3 regions of the Rhodococcus sp. NPDC055024 genome follow, and region 3 is predicted to be linked to each of the others. Evidence: riboswitches for the same ligand, from Rfam matches in the RefSeq annotation. Region 3 holds a riboswitch; each other region holds the start of a gene.
What was found. Region 3 has a riboswitch for thiamine pyrophosphate ahead of thiO (glycine oxidase ThiO). Riboswitches for the same ligand answer to the same signal wherever they lie in the genome.
Positions count from the first base shown of each region.

Region 1: linked by a shared signal. The riboswitch ahead of ACWF6P_RS21415 (3-oxoacyl-ACP reductase) and the one ahead of thiO (glycine oxidase ThiO) in region 3 are both predicted to bind thiamine pyrophosphate.
Region 2: linked by a shared signal. The riboswitch ahead of ACWF6P_RS30430 (TenA family protein) and the one ahead of thiO (glycine oxidase ThiO) in region 3 are both predicted to bind thiamine pyrophosphate.

Region 1 covers NZ_JBSGVT010000010.1:166,080-171,963, forward strand. Annotated here, with positions in the region: gene ACWF6P_RS21400 (TetR/AcrR family transcriptional regulator) at 1-634, shown strand, start outside; gene ACWF6P_RS21405 (AurF N-oxygenase family protein) at 650-1,639, opposite strand; gene ACWF6P_RS21410 (DoxX family protein) at 1,744-2,184, opposite strand; TPP riboswitch at 2,324-2,417, shown strand; gene ACWF6P_RS21415 (3-oxoacyl-ACP reductase) at 2,408-3,199, shown strand; gene ACWF6P_RS21420 (LLM class flavin-dependent oxidoreductase) at 3,199-4,479, shown strand; gene dinB (DNA polymerase IV) at 4,476-5,789, opposite strand.
Region 2 covers NZ_JBSGVT010000024.1:54,923-60,806, reverse strand. Annotated here, with positions in the region: gene ACWF6P_RS30440 (MFS transporter) at 1-1,127, shown strand, start outside; gene ACWF6P_RS30435 (carboxylesterase/lipase family protein) at 1,120-2,688, opposite strand; TPP riboswitch at 2,819-2,914, shown strand; gene ACWF6P_RS30430 (TenA family protein) at 2,902-3,645, shown strand; gene ACWF6P_RS30425 (ABC transporter substrate-binding protein) at 3,645-4,673, shown strand; gene ACWF6P_RS30420 (ABC transporter permease) at 4,651-5,454, shown strand; gene ACWF6P_RS30415 (ABC transporter ATP-binding protein) at 5,451-5,884, shown strand, end outside.
Region 3 covers NZ_JBSGVT010000004.1:63,893-69,776, forward strand. Annotated here, with positions in the region: gene ACWF6P_RS11045 (tetratricopeptide repeat protein) at 1-405, opposite strand, end outside; gene ACWF6P_RS11050 (glutamate ABC transporter substrate-binding protein) at 413-1,417, opposite strand; gene ACWF6P_RS11055 (hypothetical protein) at 1,414-2,775, opposite strand; gene ACWF6P_RS11060 (NUDIX hydrolase) at 2,937-3,533, shown strand; gene ACWF6P_RS11065 (hypothetical protein) at 3,626-3,757, opposite strand; gene thiE (thiamine phosphate synthase) at 4,006-4,701, opposite strand; TPP riboswitch at 4,728-4,874, shown strand; gene thiO (glycine oxidase ThiO) at 4,874-5,884, shown strand, end outside.

The sequences.
Region 1 (5,884 bases), on a different contig from region 3:
GATCGAAGAGCGGGCAGCAGGTGCCGAGGTGTCCGTTCAGCAGATCGCCGACCGGGCCGGTCTCGCCAAGTCGGTGGTATACCGGCAATTCAGCGGCCGGGACGACCTCGATCGACGAGTCCGAGCGTTTGTGCTCGGCCAATTTGCCGCTGCCCTGGATGCGTCGATGAGCATTTCGGTGGGCACTCTCGACGAGATCCTGACTCGCACCATCAGCGCCGTCGCCGAGTGGATCACCGAGCATCCTCGTATTCACGAGTTCATGGGTACCGGCCCCACCGACTACGACGACGAGAGCATCGACGCGATCAGCAGTCTGAAGGCGACAATCGCCGACTCGGCCCGCGCAATCATCACCGAAGTCGGCCGATCCGTGGGGATCGATTCGTCGCCCTTCGATTCACTACCGTTCGCAGTGGTGACGATGGTCGAGGGCACGCTCACCCACTGGGTCCGAAGCACTGATCCGAAACCGAGCCGCGCAGAGATCGTCGCCGACCTCGCGAAATACACCTGGTACATGTTCGACGGTGTTGCCCGCTCGAGCGGGCTCACGATCGATCCCCACGTCGAATTGTCCACGCTCATCGCTGAACTGGTGTCCTCCGACGGCCGGTCCTCGCTACCTGACTAGATCCGGGCCGCCTGACTAGATCCGTGTTTTGTCGGAGCGCTTCGGCTCGCCGCGATAGCGTGCGTAGTCGCCGTCGATGCCCAGCTTTCGCCACACCCGCTTCGACACGGGGTTCATGAGACCGAGTTCGTCTGCCAGGGCACGCATTTCACCGAAGTAGTTCCCCAGAATTCGGCGGGAATGCGGGCTACCCCAGAAAGCACTCGTCATCACGTCTTCGGGAATCCCGAATTCTTCGGCGAATTCCTTGGGCGGTGACATGATTTCTCCTGCCAGCCAACGCATCGCGCCGGGGAAGGCAACCGATGTCATTGCCCGACTGGTACGACTGAGCCTGGGGACGTGATTGCGCAGCAACTCGTGCGCAAACGAAATATGTCTCGCTTCTTCGGCGATGTGAATCTCCATGGTGCGGAGCATCGCCGGCGGGGTGTCCTTACCTTCGCGGATCAAGTCCTTCTGGAAGTGGTCGATCGGTTCTTCTCCGGCAAGAATGCCGATGAAGAAGATGACCGGGAACTTTGCACCCAGCACTCCGATGATGGGCGAGAGTCGCCGGAACATCGGACGCATACCCGGCACGTCGATGTCCATACGATTGACGAGTTCCTGGAACATCTGGATGTGATTGCACTCTTCGGTCATCTCGTGCAGGCAGTACCGGAACTCGGGTGACTGATTGGGAAGCGCCATGATGTACTGCAGCATTCCCCGGATCAAGATGCTCTCGAATGCCGAACCCACCTTGGTCACGTTGGCCTGACGCCACATTCCCATCGCGATTCGACGTTCCAGGGACTGCTTCTGGTACCACTGCGTCGCGCCGAGGGGGTCCGAGACGGACGAGAGCACCCATCTCGGATCATGTGGATCGATCGCGAACTCTGGTGAATCCCAGTCGATGTCAAGGTAGGGATCAAAACTGCGGGCCACTGAGCCCTCGGACAAAGTCTGCAGTACCTCGTGGTACGGCATTTCCACTTCGATCGACGCTGACCGAGCCATCGGTGTCTCCTCACGGCCAGTCCGCCGATTGCAGTCGACGGACTTGAATGAGGTCAAACATAATGGGACACCGCGTCCCACGCAACCCCTTCGGTAGCCTGATTTCAGGCCCGACGGAGCGGAATGATCTCGCGAACCTTCTCATCTCGGAGATACAGTCCAGCCCACATCACGATTCCGGCGTAGACGGCAAACAATGTGGTGCTCACCAGAGGCTGTTCAGCTCGAAGGTTGGTCAACACAGCGCCACCCAGGTAACCGGTGAGCAGAATCGCGCCGAGCACGGACGTTCGCGGAATCACGTACAGCGCAAGGCAGATCAACTGCACAACCCCGGCTGTCAGGGCAAGAGAGTCGGGCAGCCCCAGTTCGGCCGAGGCGTCCTTGACCGTCTGCAGATTGAGGATGTGGATGATGCCGTCGAACAGCATGAAAAGTACGAACAGACCACTCAGGACGTATCCGACCTTGCGCGCGGTCCCCGAAGGTGCCGTTCGTGTTGCATCACCGGAAAGGGTGTCGTGGTGGGCAGGCTGGGTAGTCATCGGAATCTCCCGGGGCGAAGGCGAGCGGCCGGTTGCCACTTCGCTTGCCAATAACGACTCCCCAGCGATCGAAAACTCATCGCGCCGGCAATTACCACGCACCCGGCGTTCAGGTGGGTTCACCTCTCGTGATCTGATGGACGGCGACACGGGGTGCCGAAAAAGTCGGCTGAGATCAGACCCGATGAACCTGACCAGTTAGCACTGGCGGAGGGATGTCGACATGACCGAACAGCAATTTCAGCGCGCTCTCGAACTCAGCGAGCAGATCGTCCTGATCACCGGTGGCGCCCGCGGGCTCGGAGCCGCACTGAGCCGAGCATTCTCCCGCTCAGGCGCCCGGGTGATCGTGAACTACAACAAGAGCCGTGATGCCGCCGAGGCCCTGGTCGCCGAACTTGGCGAGGATCGCACCTTCGCAGTCCAGGCGGACGTGACGGACCGCAGCTCCGTCGATCAGTTGTTCGCCGCTGCACTCGAGCGATTCGACGCACCGATCTCGACCGTGGTCGACAATGCACTCGTCGACTTCTCGTTCAACGGTGACGCCCGGCCGAACGCGGACACGATCACCTGGGCCGACTTCGACTCCCAACTACGCGGAGCTGTCGCCGGGACACTCAACACCACCCAGGCAGCACTCCCCGGCATGCGAGAACTCGGGTTCGGCCGAATCATCACTGTCGGAACCAATCTGGTCCAGAATCCGGTAGTTCCGTACCACGACTACACCGCCGCCAAAGCCGCACTGCTGGCACTGACGAGGACATTGTCCGCGGACCTCGGTCCGGACGGGATCACCGTCAACATGGTCTCCGGCGGCTTGCTCCGCACCACGGACGCGAGTGCCGCGACGCCGGAAGCAGTATTCGACATGATCGCGGCAAGTACTCCCCTGCGCCGGGTCACGACACCGGACGAATTCGCCGACGCCGCACTGTTCTTCGCCTCGCCCTGGTCGCGGGCCGTGACCGGCCAGAACCTGGTTGTCGACGGCGGACTCGTCAAGAACTGATGGGAACACAGCTACGGATAGGTGCGTTTCTTCTCGGGTGCGGACATCACAGTGCAGCGTGGCGTCACCGCGACTCACCGGTCGAAAGGCTCGGCGACATCACGTATTACGAGTCGCTCGCCCAGATCGCCGAACGCGGCAAGCTGGACGCCGTCTTCTTCGCTGACGGTCACAGTGTTCGCGAACCCGAGTCGGGTGCGTCGTGGTTTCTCGAGCCGATCACCGCATTGACTGCCATGGCGCGAGCGACAACGAACATCGGTCTGGTCACCACCATTTCCACGACTTTCTACACGCCGTTTCACGCGGCGCGGCTGTTGGCATCACTCGACCACATCAGCGGCGGCCGGGCCGGCTGGAACGTCGTGACCTCGATGTTCGACCAGGAAGCGCGCAACCACGGACTGGAGGCGATGCCGGACCACGCGTCCAGATATGAACGAGCCGACGAATTTGTCGAAGTAGCCCTCGCACTGTGGGATTCATGGTCGGAAGACTCCCTGATCCTCGACCGCGGCGGGCGTTTCGCCGACGCCGGCAAGATTTCTCGAATCAATCACGACGGCAAGCATTTTCGGGTGGACGGCCCGTTGACGGTTCCGCGATCCCCGCAGGGTAGGCCGGTGTTGTTCCAGGCCGGGGCGTCCGAGCAGGGTCGCGATCTGGCGGCGCGGCGCGCCGAAGCAATCTATTCGGTTGCCTACGACCTCCCCAGCGCGCAGAAGTACTACGCGGACGTGAAATCGAGAATCGAACGCGCCGGCAGGGATTCCGCCGCCGTCGCGGTCATGCCGGGCTTGGTCACCTACGTCGGCAGCACGGTCGCCGAAGCCAGGGCGAAGAAGGCCGAACTCGATCTCCTGCTGCCCACCGAACAGTCGATACGCCAACTCTCGTTGTTCACCGGACAGGATTGCGAGAACTGGGATCTCGACGGGCCCGTGCCCCCGTTGCCTCCACTCGAAGCGTTCACAGGGCCGCAGGGACGCTACGCCACTATTTTGCGGATCGTCGAGAAGGACGCACCGACTGTGCGGGAACTCCTCGGGACGCTGGCTGCGGGTGGTGGTCACGCAACGATGATCGGAACACCGGAGTCGATTGCCGACGAGATGGGATCCTGGTTGAACGGCCGCGGCGCCGACGGCTTCAATCTGATGCCACCGACCTATCCCCACGGTCTGGAAGATTTTGTCGATCACGTGATTCCGGCATTGCAGGCTCGTGGGTTGTTCCGTCGCGAGTACGACGGAGCAACTCTGCGAGAAAATCTCACCTAGTCCGGAAGCAACGGCACCGACAGATCCGGGTCGCGCCCCAGAAGGACTCCCCTCGTGAGGGCTGCGGAGCCGAACTTCTTCCGGACGCTGTCCATCGCCGAGTCGAGGGCGGCAGTGTCCGGACCCGCGAATCCTGGACCGTCGAAGGGCAATTCGAGTTGTTCGGCGCCGTCCCGATCCAGGTTGGAGACTGCCACACCGATCAACGTGATGCCCTTGTCCGCGATCAGCGGTATCGCTTCGTCCAGCAGCACCATCGAGGCGTTCAGCAGTTCCGCTGTGTCGGCCGTGGACCGGCGCAGCGTGTGAGATCGAGTAGCCCGCGTGAAATCTGCGAAGCGGAGGCGGAGCGTGACCGTACGCCCCGTCCGCTGCGCCGAGCGCATGCGTCGACTGACACGGTCGACCAGGGACATCAACGACGCATCGAGTTCTGTGCGGGGATGGGATCCGCGACCCAACGCATGCTGCGCGCCCATCGAACTGCGGCCGCGATAGGCCCGGACCGGGCGCGGATCTCGGTTGTGCGAGAGCGCATAGAGATGCCGGCCGGCGCCGCCGCCGAGAATCGACACGATCGAGGATTCGTCGTGTCGAGCAATGTCGCCCACCGTCACGATGTCGAAGTTTCGCAGCTTCTGGGCGGTGATCTTGCCGACGCCCCACAGCTTCTCGACAGGCAACGGATGCAGGAATTCGGTTTCGCCCTCTGGTGGCACCCGCAGCAATCCGTCGGGTTTCGCGAACGCGCTCGCGACCTTGGCCAGGAACTTGGTGCGCGCGATGCCGACCGTGATCGGTAGTCCGACCTGCTCGGCGACGTCACGCCTGAGGTTCGCACCGATCTGCAATGGCGTGCCGACGATCCGGGCCAATCCCCCGACCTCGAGGAACGCTTCGTCGATCGAAATTCCCTCGACCAGCGGCGACGTGTCATGAAAGACGTCGAACACGTCTTTGCTCGCTTGCGAGTATGCGGACATTCGCGGAGGAACGACTATCGCCTGGGGACACAGGGAACGGGCCTGACCACCGCTCATCGCAGTTCGAACCCCGAAGGCCTTGGCCTCGTAGCTTGCCGCCAGGACCACGCCACCGCCGACGATGACAGGCCTACCCGCCAGAGTTGGGTCGTCGCGTTGCTCGACTGATGCGTAGAACGAATCGAGGTCCGCGTGCAGGATCGTTGCGTCACCCGGAGGCCGACTGCCGTCAGAACGAGTAGCGCCAGAATGAGTGCCGCCAGAACGAGTAGCACCAGGGTGATCACCTGGCGTTTCTTGCTCGAACGGTTCGTACGACACGAACATATGTTCCCATGCCCTGCCGACAAAGAGGAAGCCCGAAAATAGATTCCATGGAATTTATAGCGGATCAGGCGTACGGTGAAAGAATGATTCCACGG
Region 2 (5,884 bases), on a different contig from region 3:
AACGAACCGGCAGAGCCACCGACGCGGCGATTGTGGCCGGCGCAGCAGCCATTCCGCTACTCGTATCGAGCTTGTTCTCAGGCACATTCGTCGACAAGTTCGGACGTCGTCGTACTTCGATGATTTCCGACGCACTCTCCGCGATGTCAGTAGCAACGATTCCCATCATCGCGGCCACCGCCGGCCTGACCATCCCGGTGATCGCGGCGTTGGCCGCGCTCGGCGCCGTGTTCGACCCCGCCGGGATGGCGGCGCGGGAGTCGATGCTGCCCGCCGCAACTCGGGCCGCCAAGTGGAAACTCGATCGAACCAACAGTGTGTACGAGGCCAACTTCAATGTCGCGTACCTGATCGGCCCTGGCATCGGCGGTGTCCTGATCGCAACGATCGGAGCGGTGAACACGCTTTGGGTGACGGCTGCCGGCTTTGTGTTCTCGATAGTCGTGGTCGCCTTCATCCGGCTTCCCGGGGCCGGGGTGCCCGAACACGAACATCGGCCGAAATCGATCTGGCACGGCACCCTCGACGGTCTTCGGTTCGTCTGGAACAACAAACTGCTCCGTACTCTGGCTCTGATCGACATGGCAGTCGTCGCGCTCTACATGCCAGTGGAAAGCGTCGTGTTCCCGGTTTACTTCACCGAGTTGGATCAACCGGCCCAACTCGGATCGGTGCTGATGGCTTTGGCGATCGGCGGCATCATCGGCTCTCTCGCCTATGCCCCACTCGCACCGATCATGTCCCGACGCCTGATCATGATTTTTGCGGTCGCCGTTCTCGGCATCGCGATGCTCGCGATGGCGCTCCTGCCCCCGCTCTGGGTGATCCTCGTACTCGCCGGACTACAGGGTCTCGTCTACGGACCGGTCGGCCCGATCGCCAACTACGCCATGCAGACGCACAGCCCAGAGCACATGCGCGGACGCGTCGTCGGTGTCATGACGTCGACGGCCTACGCCGCCGGCCCGCTGGGCTACCTCGCAGTCGGCCCTCTACTCGATCAACTCGGAATCGCGTCGACCTTTGTGGCCCTGTCCATTCCGATCATCCTGATCGCCGCCGTCTGTGCTTCCCTGCCGGTGCTTCGCGAACTCGATCGTCCGCGGCACTCGACCGACGTCAGTTGAACCCCATCACGTCGTTGCCCCAGGCGACGCGCAGTCCGTGATCGGGGTCGCTGACGAGGGTGTCAGTCGAGTCGATCAACAGCGTCGACCGTTTCTCTTCCTCGTACGGCGCCCAGTGTTTCGAACCGTCGAGAGCTGCCGGCACGGCATGCCTGGCGAAGGCCAGCCATCGCCGTTGAATACGCCCGGCTACCTCCATTGCGGCCTTACGTCCGCCGAGCCAGAACGTGGGATCGACGTTCAGGGTTCCGAAATTACCGAAGACATAAGGTAATTCGGTCGCGTGGCCCGCGCCGATCCGTGCCGCTTTGAGCATCGGCGTCGCGTGATCGAAGCGGTAGACCCAGGTGGGGGAATGCCTGCAGTGAGCGTCGGCAATCCACAGGGTCGGCATGCGAAACGCCGCGTCCCGTGAGAGTGCCAGCGCGCCACTCGGTTTCGCGTGGTCGGGGTAGGCCGACATGATCTCGGCCAGTTTGGTCGCGGAGATATCGGGGTGATCATCGGCCAGTAATTGCAGCATGGCCTCGACGGACTGCGCGCTCACCGGCATCAGCGGCGACTTCATGAACTTGAAGATCGACGCCTCGTCCTTGTTGGAACCGATGATCAGCGGGATTCGGTGCGCATAACCCTTCTGGAAAGCCGCAACCGGGTAGTGCGGCACCAGATCGCGATCGACGACGGGTGCCATCGCCAAAGTTCCCGGAATCCGGGTCGGGATTTCGTTGACCAGGTCATCGCTTGCCTTGACGAGAAGTTCGAGATCCGTGGTCAGCAGATCGCCCGCATCTTCGGGCTCGATCGAGAGCAGTTCGAGAAACCGCTCCGCCACGGTCTTGGCGCGCTCGGCCCCGTAGACGGAGGTCGCAGGCGGACTTTGAGCGATCGCGCGGTGGAACAGACCTTCCGCGCTAGGACAGGTCATGAGCGTCGTGATGGATCCTGCGCCGGAGGACTCACCGAAGACGGTCACTGCTCCCGGATCACCACCGAAGGCGTCGATGTTGTCCCGAACCCACTCGAGTGCCGCAATCTGGTCTCGCAGACCACAGTTCGATTCGAAAACGGTATCCGCGGTGGAGAATCCAGACAGGTCCAGGAATCCGAGGGCACCGACGCGATAGTTGAAGGAGACGAGAACGACGTCTCCGGTTTCAGCCAGATGACGGCCGTCGTAGATTGTTTGCGCGGCGGACCCGAGGCAGTACGCACCGCCGTGAATCCACACCATCACCGGTCGCGGCGTTCCGTCGGGGCGCGGGGCCCACACGTTGATCGACAGACAGTCCTCGTCGATCTTGAAAGCACGGTCGATCGGAACCGCCGGACTCTGCCCTTGCGGCGCGATCGGCCCGAACTCACGACAGTCGCGTACCCCGTCCCACGGCCCTGCGGGTTGCGGCGCGCGGAATCTCCGCTCACCCACCGGCGCTGATGCGTAGGGCATGCCCTTCCACGCGAATACTCCGCCATCCGGATATCCCCGGGCTTCTCCGCCTCGGGCACGGATCACGAGAGTTCCGTCCTCTCCAAGATTCGGTCGAACGTCGGTCTCCATGTCTGAATCCCCTCCCGACCCGCGCGTGTGGCAAACAAGACCAAACGTACCAACTTAAGGCCGGTGTGCGCCGATTACTCAACTGCCAGGTAGGCGCCGACGAAGGAGAGGCTCGGTGTTAAGGTCGCCTAGTTCTGACACGGGGTGCTCCGCATGGGCGGGGCTGAGAACACACCCGGGAACCTGATCAGGTAATGCTGACGAAGGGATGTCATGGCTACTACGCAGCCTGCATACAATTCTGCCGAAAACTCGGTGGCCACAGCGCCGTCGACGGATCGGTTCACCGATCGACTCTGGGCCGAGACGAAGGCACTCCGCGAGTCGATCGACTCACTCGAGTTCCTCAAACGCCTCGGCGACGGAACACTGCCTCTCGACGCGTTCCGTACGTACATCGAGCAGGACAAGCTCTATCTGGAGGGATATTCGAAGGCCTTGTCCCTGGTCGCGGCCCACGCACCCGATCCGCAGTCCGCGGGCTTCTGGTCCAATTCCGCGTCCACGGCAGCGACAGTGGAATCTGCGCTTCACGACGGACTGCTCACCGGCGGAATTCTTCCCGCGGGATCGGGAAACCTGGAGCATTCGCAGGCCTGCCTGGGATACGTCTCGTATCTGACGGCGACTGCAGCAACCTCGCCTTACCCGGTCTCCGCAGCGGCGGTACTCCCCTGCTTCTGGATCTACGCCGAGGTCGGCCGCGATCTTGCCGCTTCAGCGCGCGAGGTGCTCGACGCCGATCCGTCACACCCGTACGCGCAGTGGGTCACAACCTACGACGCACCCGAATTTCACGAGTCTGTGGCGCAGGCTCGCGTACTGGTCGACGCGGCCGCTGAGGCAGCCACCGAGACAGAACGTGAGGCGATGAGTGAAGCGTTCCGCATCGCCAGTCGCTACGAGCTGATGTTCTGGGATTCCGCACTCCACCAGCAGCCTTGGCCGGCGTCGTGATGTCGTTTGCGGCACTACGCCGCACCCTCGCCACCTCTGCCGCGATCGCAGCCGCAATCACAGTTCTGACCGGATGCGCCGCCGACACCGGGTCTTCCGACGGGACCATTCGGTTCGCACTCGACTGGACACCGAACACGAACCACACCGGTTTGTACGTTGCACTCCAAGAGGGCTACTTCGAAGACGCCGGTCTGGATGTCTCGATCCTGCCCTACAACAACACCTCTCCCGACACCCTGGTCGACGCCGGCAACGCCGAGTTCGGTATCAGTACGCAGAGTCAGGCCACGTTCGCCCGCGCGGCCGGCGCCGCCACGACGTCTGTCATCGCGCCACTTCAGCACCGCGCCACCGGCATCGGTGTGAAGGCGGATCGTGCGGACATCACGCGCCCACGTGATCTCGACGGGAAGACGTACGCCGGGTTCGGCGATCCCGGCGAAGTCGAAACGCTGCAGCAGATCATCCGCAACGACGGCGGGACCGGGAACTTCACGACGGTCACGCTCGGAACTTCCGCGTACGAAGCCGTGTACTCGGGCCAGGCAGACTTCACCGTCTCCTACTTTGCTTGGGAAGGCCTCGAAGCGGAGCGAAACGGAACTCCGATGCGGTACTTCCAGTACACCGATTACGGCTTCCCCGATGCGTATTCGATCGTGATCAACGGCAACCAGCAGTGGTTGAAGGACCATCCCGACGAGGCACGCAAGTTCGTCAAAGCCGTTCAACGCGGATATCAGACTGCTGCCGACAACCCGGACCAGGCCGCGCAGGATCTCATCGACGCGAACCCCGGAGCTTTCACCGACGAAGACCTCGTGCGTGAGAGTCAGCGGATGCTCGCCGCCGACTACATGAAAGATGCCAACGGCGTCGTGGGCGCCCAGAATCTCGAAACCTGGTCGGGTTATTCGGGATTCCTCTTCGACAACGGATTGCTCGCCGGACCCGACGGGAAGCCGTTGACCCAGAAGCCGGACTTCTCGGAGTACTTCACCAATGAGTATCTCGACGCGTCCTGACGTGAGCGGACGGTTGGTCTCGACCATGCGGCGGGCGCTTCCCGCGCTCGCCGTGGTGGTGCTCCTCGTGGCGGCGTGGCAGATCTACGTCGAGATCAGTGGGATTCGGCCGCAAGTACTTCCGTCTCCGGGGCGCGTTCTGTCCCAGGGGTGGGACAACCGCGAGATCATCTCCGGCCACGCCTGGTCGACATTGCAGGTCACGTTGGTCGGCTTCACTGTTTCATTGGTGTTGGCCTGGATTCTTGCTGTGGTCGTGGACTTTTCGCCGTGGTTGTCACGCGCGCTGGTACCACTTTTCGTCGTCTCGCAGACGCTGCCGATCATCGCCATCGCGCCGCTGATGATCATCTGGTTCGGCTTCGGGTTGTTGCCGAAGGTGTTGGTGATCGCCCTTGCGACGTTCTTCCCCATGACCATCGGACTCATCGAGGGATTTGCCGCGGCCGATCGGGAAGCGGGCGCTCTCCTGCGCAGCATGGGCAGCACTCGCTGGCAGGAGTTCCGCTACGTCCGCCTACCTTCGGCGATTCCGCGATTCTTCACTGCCCTACGTATCGGCATCACCTACGCGGTGGTGGGTGCAGTGTTCTCCGAATACGTCGGCGCTACTTCCGGTTTGGGCATTTACATGAGCACCCAGAAGAACTCCTTCCGCACCGACCTGGTCTTGGCGGCGGTACTGGTGACTGCATTGATCAGCGTCACGCTGTACTTGCTGACGTTCGCCATCGAGCGCATCGTTGCACCATGGGCGATGAACGAAAGGTCACGGACATGACTGACCCCATGGTCGAAATCCAGGACCTGACCAAGAGGTTCGACACTGCCGGAGAATCGCGTCTCGTGCTCGATTCGGTGTCATTCTCCGCCGAATCCGGCGAATTCGTGTCAGTGATCGGGCCGAGCGGTTGCGGCAAGAGCACGATCTTCAACGTCCTTGCCGGGCTGGAATCTCCTACCTCCGGTTCGGTCCGTGTGGGCACGCGCGCAACAGAATCCGAAGCAGACGCCGAGGTACACACCGCGTACATGCCGCAGAAGGATCTGCTGTTTCCCTGGCGCTCGGTCTTGGACAACACGGCCCTCGGTTTGGAAGTCCAGGGAGTCGGCAAGAAGGAAGCACGCGAGCGCGCTCGTGAGTTGTTCCCGGCGTTCGGCCTGTCCGGATTCGAGGACGCTCGGCCGTCGCAGCTCTCGGGCGGCATGCG
Region 3 (5,884 bases):
GGAACCGCACTTCGGGCAGGTTCCGTGTTGAGTTGCCTTGGTGCTTGCACTCTTACGGCCGACCGGTTCGTTGCATTTCCAACAGAACCGTTTGCGCTCGGGGACCGTCGGGTCACTCATCACCGCGGATGCCGGGTCGATCTGCGGGACGGGAGGAACCTCGACCAGGCCGCCGCCTAGGCGCAGCTTTCGTCCCGACCGGCTGCGGCGAGATCGGGTGGAGCGGCCGGTGGGGGAGGAGGACGCGGACGGCGTAGTACCCCGCATCTGGGCCGACGTCGGTTCGAGACGTTCGTAGGCGCCGGTGGCTTCGGGCTCGGGACGTTCGTAGGCGCCGGTGGCTTCGGGCTCGGGGCGCATGGAAGCCTGGGTGGCGTCGGGATCGGGGCCGGTGTCTTCAGTCATGTCAGCCTCAATCCCGGTAGACGGCCGGCGGGGGACCGGGTGACGGACCGAGGACACTGAGCCAGCGGTCGTAGATGCGGTTCCAGGTCCCGTCGCCCCGGATCCGATCCAGTGTTCCGTTGACGAATCGGACCAGATCGGGGTTGTCCTTGTTGACGCCGATTCCGTAGGGTTCGACGCCCAGTGATCCGCCGACCATCATCAGGTACGGATCCTGCGAGGCGAGGCCGGCGAGAATCGTGTCGTCGGTGCTGATCGCGTCCACCTGCCCCTGCTGCAGGACGACCAGGCAGTCGGACCACATCGGGACCGTCACGACAGTGGCTTCCGGTTGGAGCTGCTGGATTCGAGTGGCCGACGTCGTTCCCCGCGCAGCGCAGACCCGTTTGCCTGCGAGGTCGTCGATGCCGCGGACGGGCGATCCCTGTAAGACCTGAATTCGTTGCTCGGCGGAGAAGTACTGCGTCGAGAAGTCGACCTTCTCGCGCCGGTCACACGTGATGGTCATGGTTTTGACGACCACGTCGACCATCGATTCCTGCAGCGCAGCGATCCGGTCGTCCGACGTCAGGATCCGGTACTCGATCTTCTCCGGGTCGCCGAGCAGATCACGGGCGATCTCGCGGGCGATGTCCACGTCGAAACCTTCGAGGCGTCCGGTGGCGGGATCGCGAAAGCTCATGAGATTGGAACCGGTGTCCAGGCCCACGATCAGACGCCCGCGCGCTCGGATGGCGTCGAGGCTCGGGGTGGGTGGCCGCGGCGATGCGTCGGCGGGGGTCGGCCGCAGGCTTGCCGTGAGGTTGGTGCACGAGGCGGTGGTCGTCGGCGTCGGGCTGGGAGCGATCGTGGCTTCTGCGGGTAGCGGCGGTTCCGTGTACGACGTGGCGGCTGAGTTGTTCAGGTCTTCGACTCGGTTCGCACCGCACCCAGCGAGTAGCAGCGTGGCCGCCGCAACAATCGCGATGCATGCAACCGGGCCCTTCCGCTGTATTCCTGCTGTTCCAGTCACTGGTACTCCCGCAGTCGGGGCCAGAATCCGATGAAGATTCCGGCTACACCGAGAACTGCCAATACAGTCATGCCCGGTGCGGAGGCCGCCAACACACGTGAGGCGTACGAGACGTCGGATCGCAGATTTGTACGCGAATCCACGATTCCCTGCCAGAGTTCGTGATCGAGCTTTCCGTACTCTGCGGCCGAATCCTGTTCTCCGGCGCCGATGGTGATGGCTGCGGCGGACGTGAAGTCGCCGTTTCCGAGACGGTCGTACATGCGTGTGTGCGCAGCCACCCACTGCTGGCGCGAGTCGAGTGCGGCGGTCAGCACTTCGCTGTTCACTCGGGCGCGATCATCGTCTTGCAGGCGCTCGAGGATGTCGCGCAGAGCGTCGACCTTGCGGGTGAACGTCACGTTGTCCTCGGCGGTTGAATCCCGCCTCGCCAGGGTGAGAGTTTCGACGGTGCGTGCTTGCTGCGCCATGATTCGCGCTTCGGTCAGTTCGTGCAGTGGCTCGGCGCCCGCGTCGAGAGCGCGCCCGGTGGCCAGCGCGGAGACCAGTCCGACTGTGAGCAGCCACAGCAGCGCTGCCGCGACCGCGAGCGAGGCGAGGATCAACCCGAGATTGAAGCGTCGGCGACTCTTGCGGGAGAAGTACACCTGCACCGCGACCAACGCACACAGGACAAGGACGAATGCCACGATGGGCCACCACGGTGGAGTCTCGAAATCGCGCTGTACCTGGGAAACCAGAGTCTCCTGCGACGCGTGCAGTTGCTGAGCCATCGGCAGCAGCGAGGTTTGCATCAACTGCGAGGCCTCGCTCAAATACGCTGCCCCGACGGGGTTTCCGACGCGATTGTTTGCCCGTGCAGTTTCGACCAATCCGGTGTAGACGGACAGATCGGTCGAGATGGTGGTCAACGCGCTGTGGCCGGCGAGATCCGTCGAGTCGAGGCCGGCCGATGCCTGCACGATCTCCGCCGACGCCTCACCGATCGACTGTGTGTATCGGTCGCGTACGTCGGCGGGTTCGAGGCCGCCGGAGATGAAGGCAGTGGCCGCGGCGGCGTCTGCCAACGACAGCGCGCTGTAGAGATTCTGGGCGGAGTTGGCGAGTGGTTCGGTTTCTACGAGGAGGAGGTCGAGATTTGCCTGACGGTTCTCGATCGCTGCAGTGGCGAGAAGTCCGGCGATCAGGGTGATCGCGATCAGGATCAGTCCGATGACGGTCAGCCGACCAGGTGTGGACGACATGAATGCCTGGAGTTCGCGCCGCAGAAGTGCCTGCTCGTCCTCCGCCGACACTGTCGTGGCCTCGGAGGGTGGCAGCGACCGGGGTTCGATGGACGGGACGACACGGTCGACCATCGAGCACCTCACTTCGCTGCTGTACGCGGGCTACCGAGAAATGATGTCGCCGAGAAATGATTCAGGGCATCTTCGCGAGCATATAAGCATCACCTACACCTGGAGCAGATTGAAACGGTTAGTGTGGGACAACGGCGAGAGCAGGCGGAGCGAGGTAGTCGATGCGTGGTGACGGTGACGGTTGGTCCATCGGGCCGGACGGTACGCGGCATTGGGGTAAGCACGGTGCCGCCGGGCTGCTCTTGCGGGCCCCCGATTCGGACGGATCGCCCATGGTCCTGCTGCAGCACCGTGCTGCGTGGAGCCATCAGGGCGGAACGTGGGCACTGCCCGGCGGAGCGCGGGACTCACACGAGAGCACGACGCACGCCGCGGTCCGGGAGGCTCACGAAGAAGCAGGTATCGCCGAGGACGCCGTCCGCGTTCGCGGAGAGGTAGTCACCATGCGCGCCGAGAGCGGGTGGACTTACACCACCGTCGTAGCTGACGCGGCGCATCCACTGTCGACGGTTGCCAACGGTGAGAGCACCGAGTTGCGGTGGGTCCGTGAAGCCGACGTCGACTCGCTGCCACTGCATCCGGGATTCGGTTCCTCGTGGCCCGAACTCCGGACTGCGCCGGTTGTGTCGGTGGACGCCGATCCGCACACCGTCGTGCTCGAGGACGGCGGATTCGGATGGTTGTCAGGTAGCTCCCCCGAAGACAGCGACCAGAACCTGTCCGAGGCGAGCAGGACGGCGAGCAGTACACAGTCGTAGCACTCGAGTTTCAACTGTTCGTACACAGCAGAAGGGCCGGACTCCGCGGGAGTCCGGCCCTTCGGTGTTTCGGTCGTCGACCGAAACGAGGCTCAGCTGAGCGAGTTCAGCGCCGTGATGAAGCTGACCGCGGTGATACCGAGCTTGAGCAGCTCGCTGATCTTGCCGAGGTTCAGGTCTTCGAGCGATTCGGTGCTGAGCGAGCCGGTGTCGAGGGATCCCATTTAGTGCTCCTAGGTTCAGTTAGTAACTGGAGGTAAACTACAACAAACCGAATGGGATGTGACACGCAATCGAAGCAACTGTGAGCAAGATCACTTAATCCGACTTTTCGGACATCCAATCGCACCTAGGAACTGGGGGTTTGTTGTCTGATCGGACAACTTCCGTTCATGTTTCACGCGAGGCGTGCTGACCCGTAACTGTGCGGATTTGTCCCGGCAAACAGTTGACGGTCGCCAGTTACCGGTTTTCAGCGTCCGGCGACTGCCGCGGCGAGGCGTTGCGCGGCCGCCTGGGGATCCGATGCTTGCGTGATTGCACGCACGACGACGATGCGAGTGGCGCCGGCATCGAGAAGCTCTGGCAGGCGTTCCTCGTCGATGCCGCCGATCGCGAACCAGGGTCGCGGCGGTGCGGCGTCGGCAGTCGACCGAACCAGTTCCAGGCCGGAAGCACTTCGATTCGGTTTGGTCGGTGTCGCCCAGACCGGCCCGGTGCAGAAGTAGTCGACGCCCTCTTCGATGGCGGCCAGACTCGCCTGTGCGCGACTGCTCGTCGAACGGCCGATGACGACGTCTTCGCCGACAACAGTTCGCGCGTAGGGGACGGGGATGTCGTTCTGGCCGAGGTGGAGGATGTCGGCACCGGAAGCCATTGCGAGATCCGCGCGGTCGTTGACGGCCAACAATGCGCCGTGGCGCCGTGCTGCAGTTGCGAGAATACCCAGCGCTACCAGTTCGTCCTTGGCCTCGAGCGGGCCGAACTCGCGCTCACCGGCAGAGCCTTTGTCGCGCAGTTGGATGATGTCGACTCCGCCGGACAATGCTGCCTCGGCGAACTGCGCGAGGTCGCCTTTCTCGCGGCGCGCGTCGGTGCACAGGTACAGCCGTGCTGCTGCCAGGCGCTCGCGCCGGTCGATGTCGTTACTGGGATGTGTGGGGTGCACGGAGCAAACGGTAGCCTCTAGGGAGCAAGGTTCGACACGGGAGTCCTGAAACGTCGTCGTCACTTTTTGTCGTGACTGCGAGGTTCGTAGGGCTGAGAGGGGATCGCGACCAGATCCCGACCGTCAGACCTGACCCGGATCATGCCGGCGCAGGAAGTGGAGGTGGAGTTTCGTGAATACACACGCTCGTACGGTGTCGGTGGTCGGCGGCGGTGTCATCGGTCTCGCCATAGCGTGGCGCGCAGCCCGCGACGGTTGGACTGTTCGGTTGTACGACCCGTCCATCGGATCAGGGGCTTCGTGGGTGGCGGGCGGAATGCTTGCCCCACTGTCCGAAGGCTGGCCGGGTGAGGAAACAGCGTTGACCGTCGGCGCGGCCTCCCTGGAGCGGTGGCCGACGTTCGGTGAAGAGCTCGGAAAATTCGGTCCCTCGGTCTTCACCGCGGACAGCTCGCTGACGGTCGCTCTCGATGCTGCCGACGCGCAGGACCTGCAGACCATCGCCGAATGGGTGAGCTCGCAGGGCCATGAACTCGAAATCCTCGGTCGCGCCCGCATCCGTGAACTCGAACCGATGCTCGGCCGCGGCATCCGGTCGGGACTCATGGCTGTCGGTGAGTCCGCCGTCGACAACAGACTTCTGCTGGAGGCCTTGCAGAAGGCTTGTGCGGAATCCGGCGTCGAATTGATCGCGCGTGCCGTCGACGACCTTGCCGAACTCGATACCGATCAGATAGTGCTCACCGCCGGTATCGCGTCACCCAAGCTGTGGCCCGGACTGCCGGTGCGGCCGGTCAAGGGTGAGATCCTTCGCCTGCGCGGCAGGCCTGGGGTCACCCCGGCGCCCAGCCGTACAATCCGCGGAAGTGTCCACGGACGACCCGCGTATCTCGTCCCGCGCGGCGACGGAATCGTCGTCGGCGCAACACAATACGAGTCCGGTGAGGACACTCAGGTCACCATGGCGGGAGTGCGGGATCTGATCAACGACGCCGAGGCGCTGATGCCCGCGATCGGCGAATACGAACTCTACGAATGTGCGGCAGGCCTGCGTCCGATGACGCCGGACAACCTGCCGTTGATCGGGCGCGTGTCCGATCGTGTTGTTGTCTCCACCGGGCACGGCCGCAACGGCGTTCTACTGACGCCCGTCACCGCCGATGCAACGCTCGCGTTGTTGAAC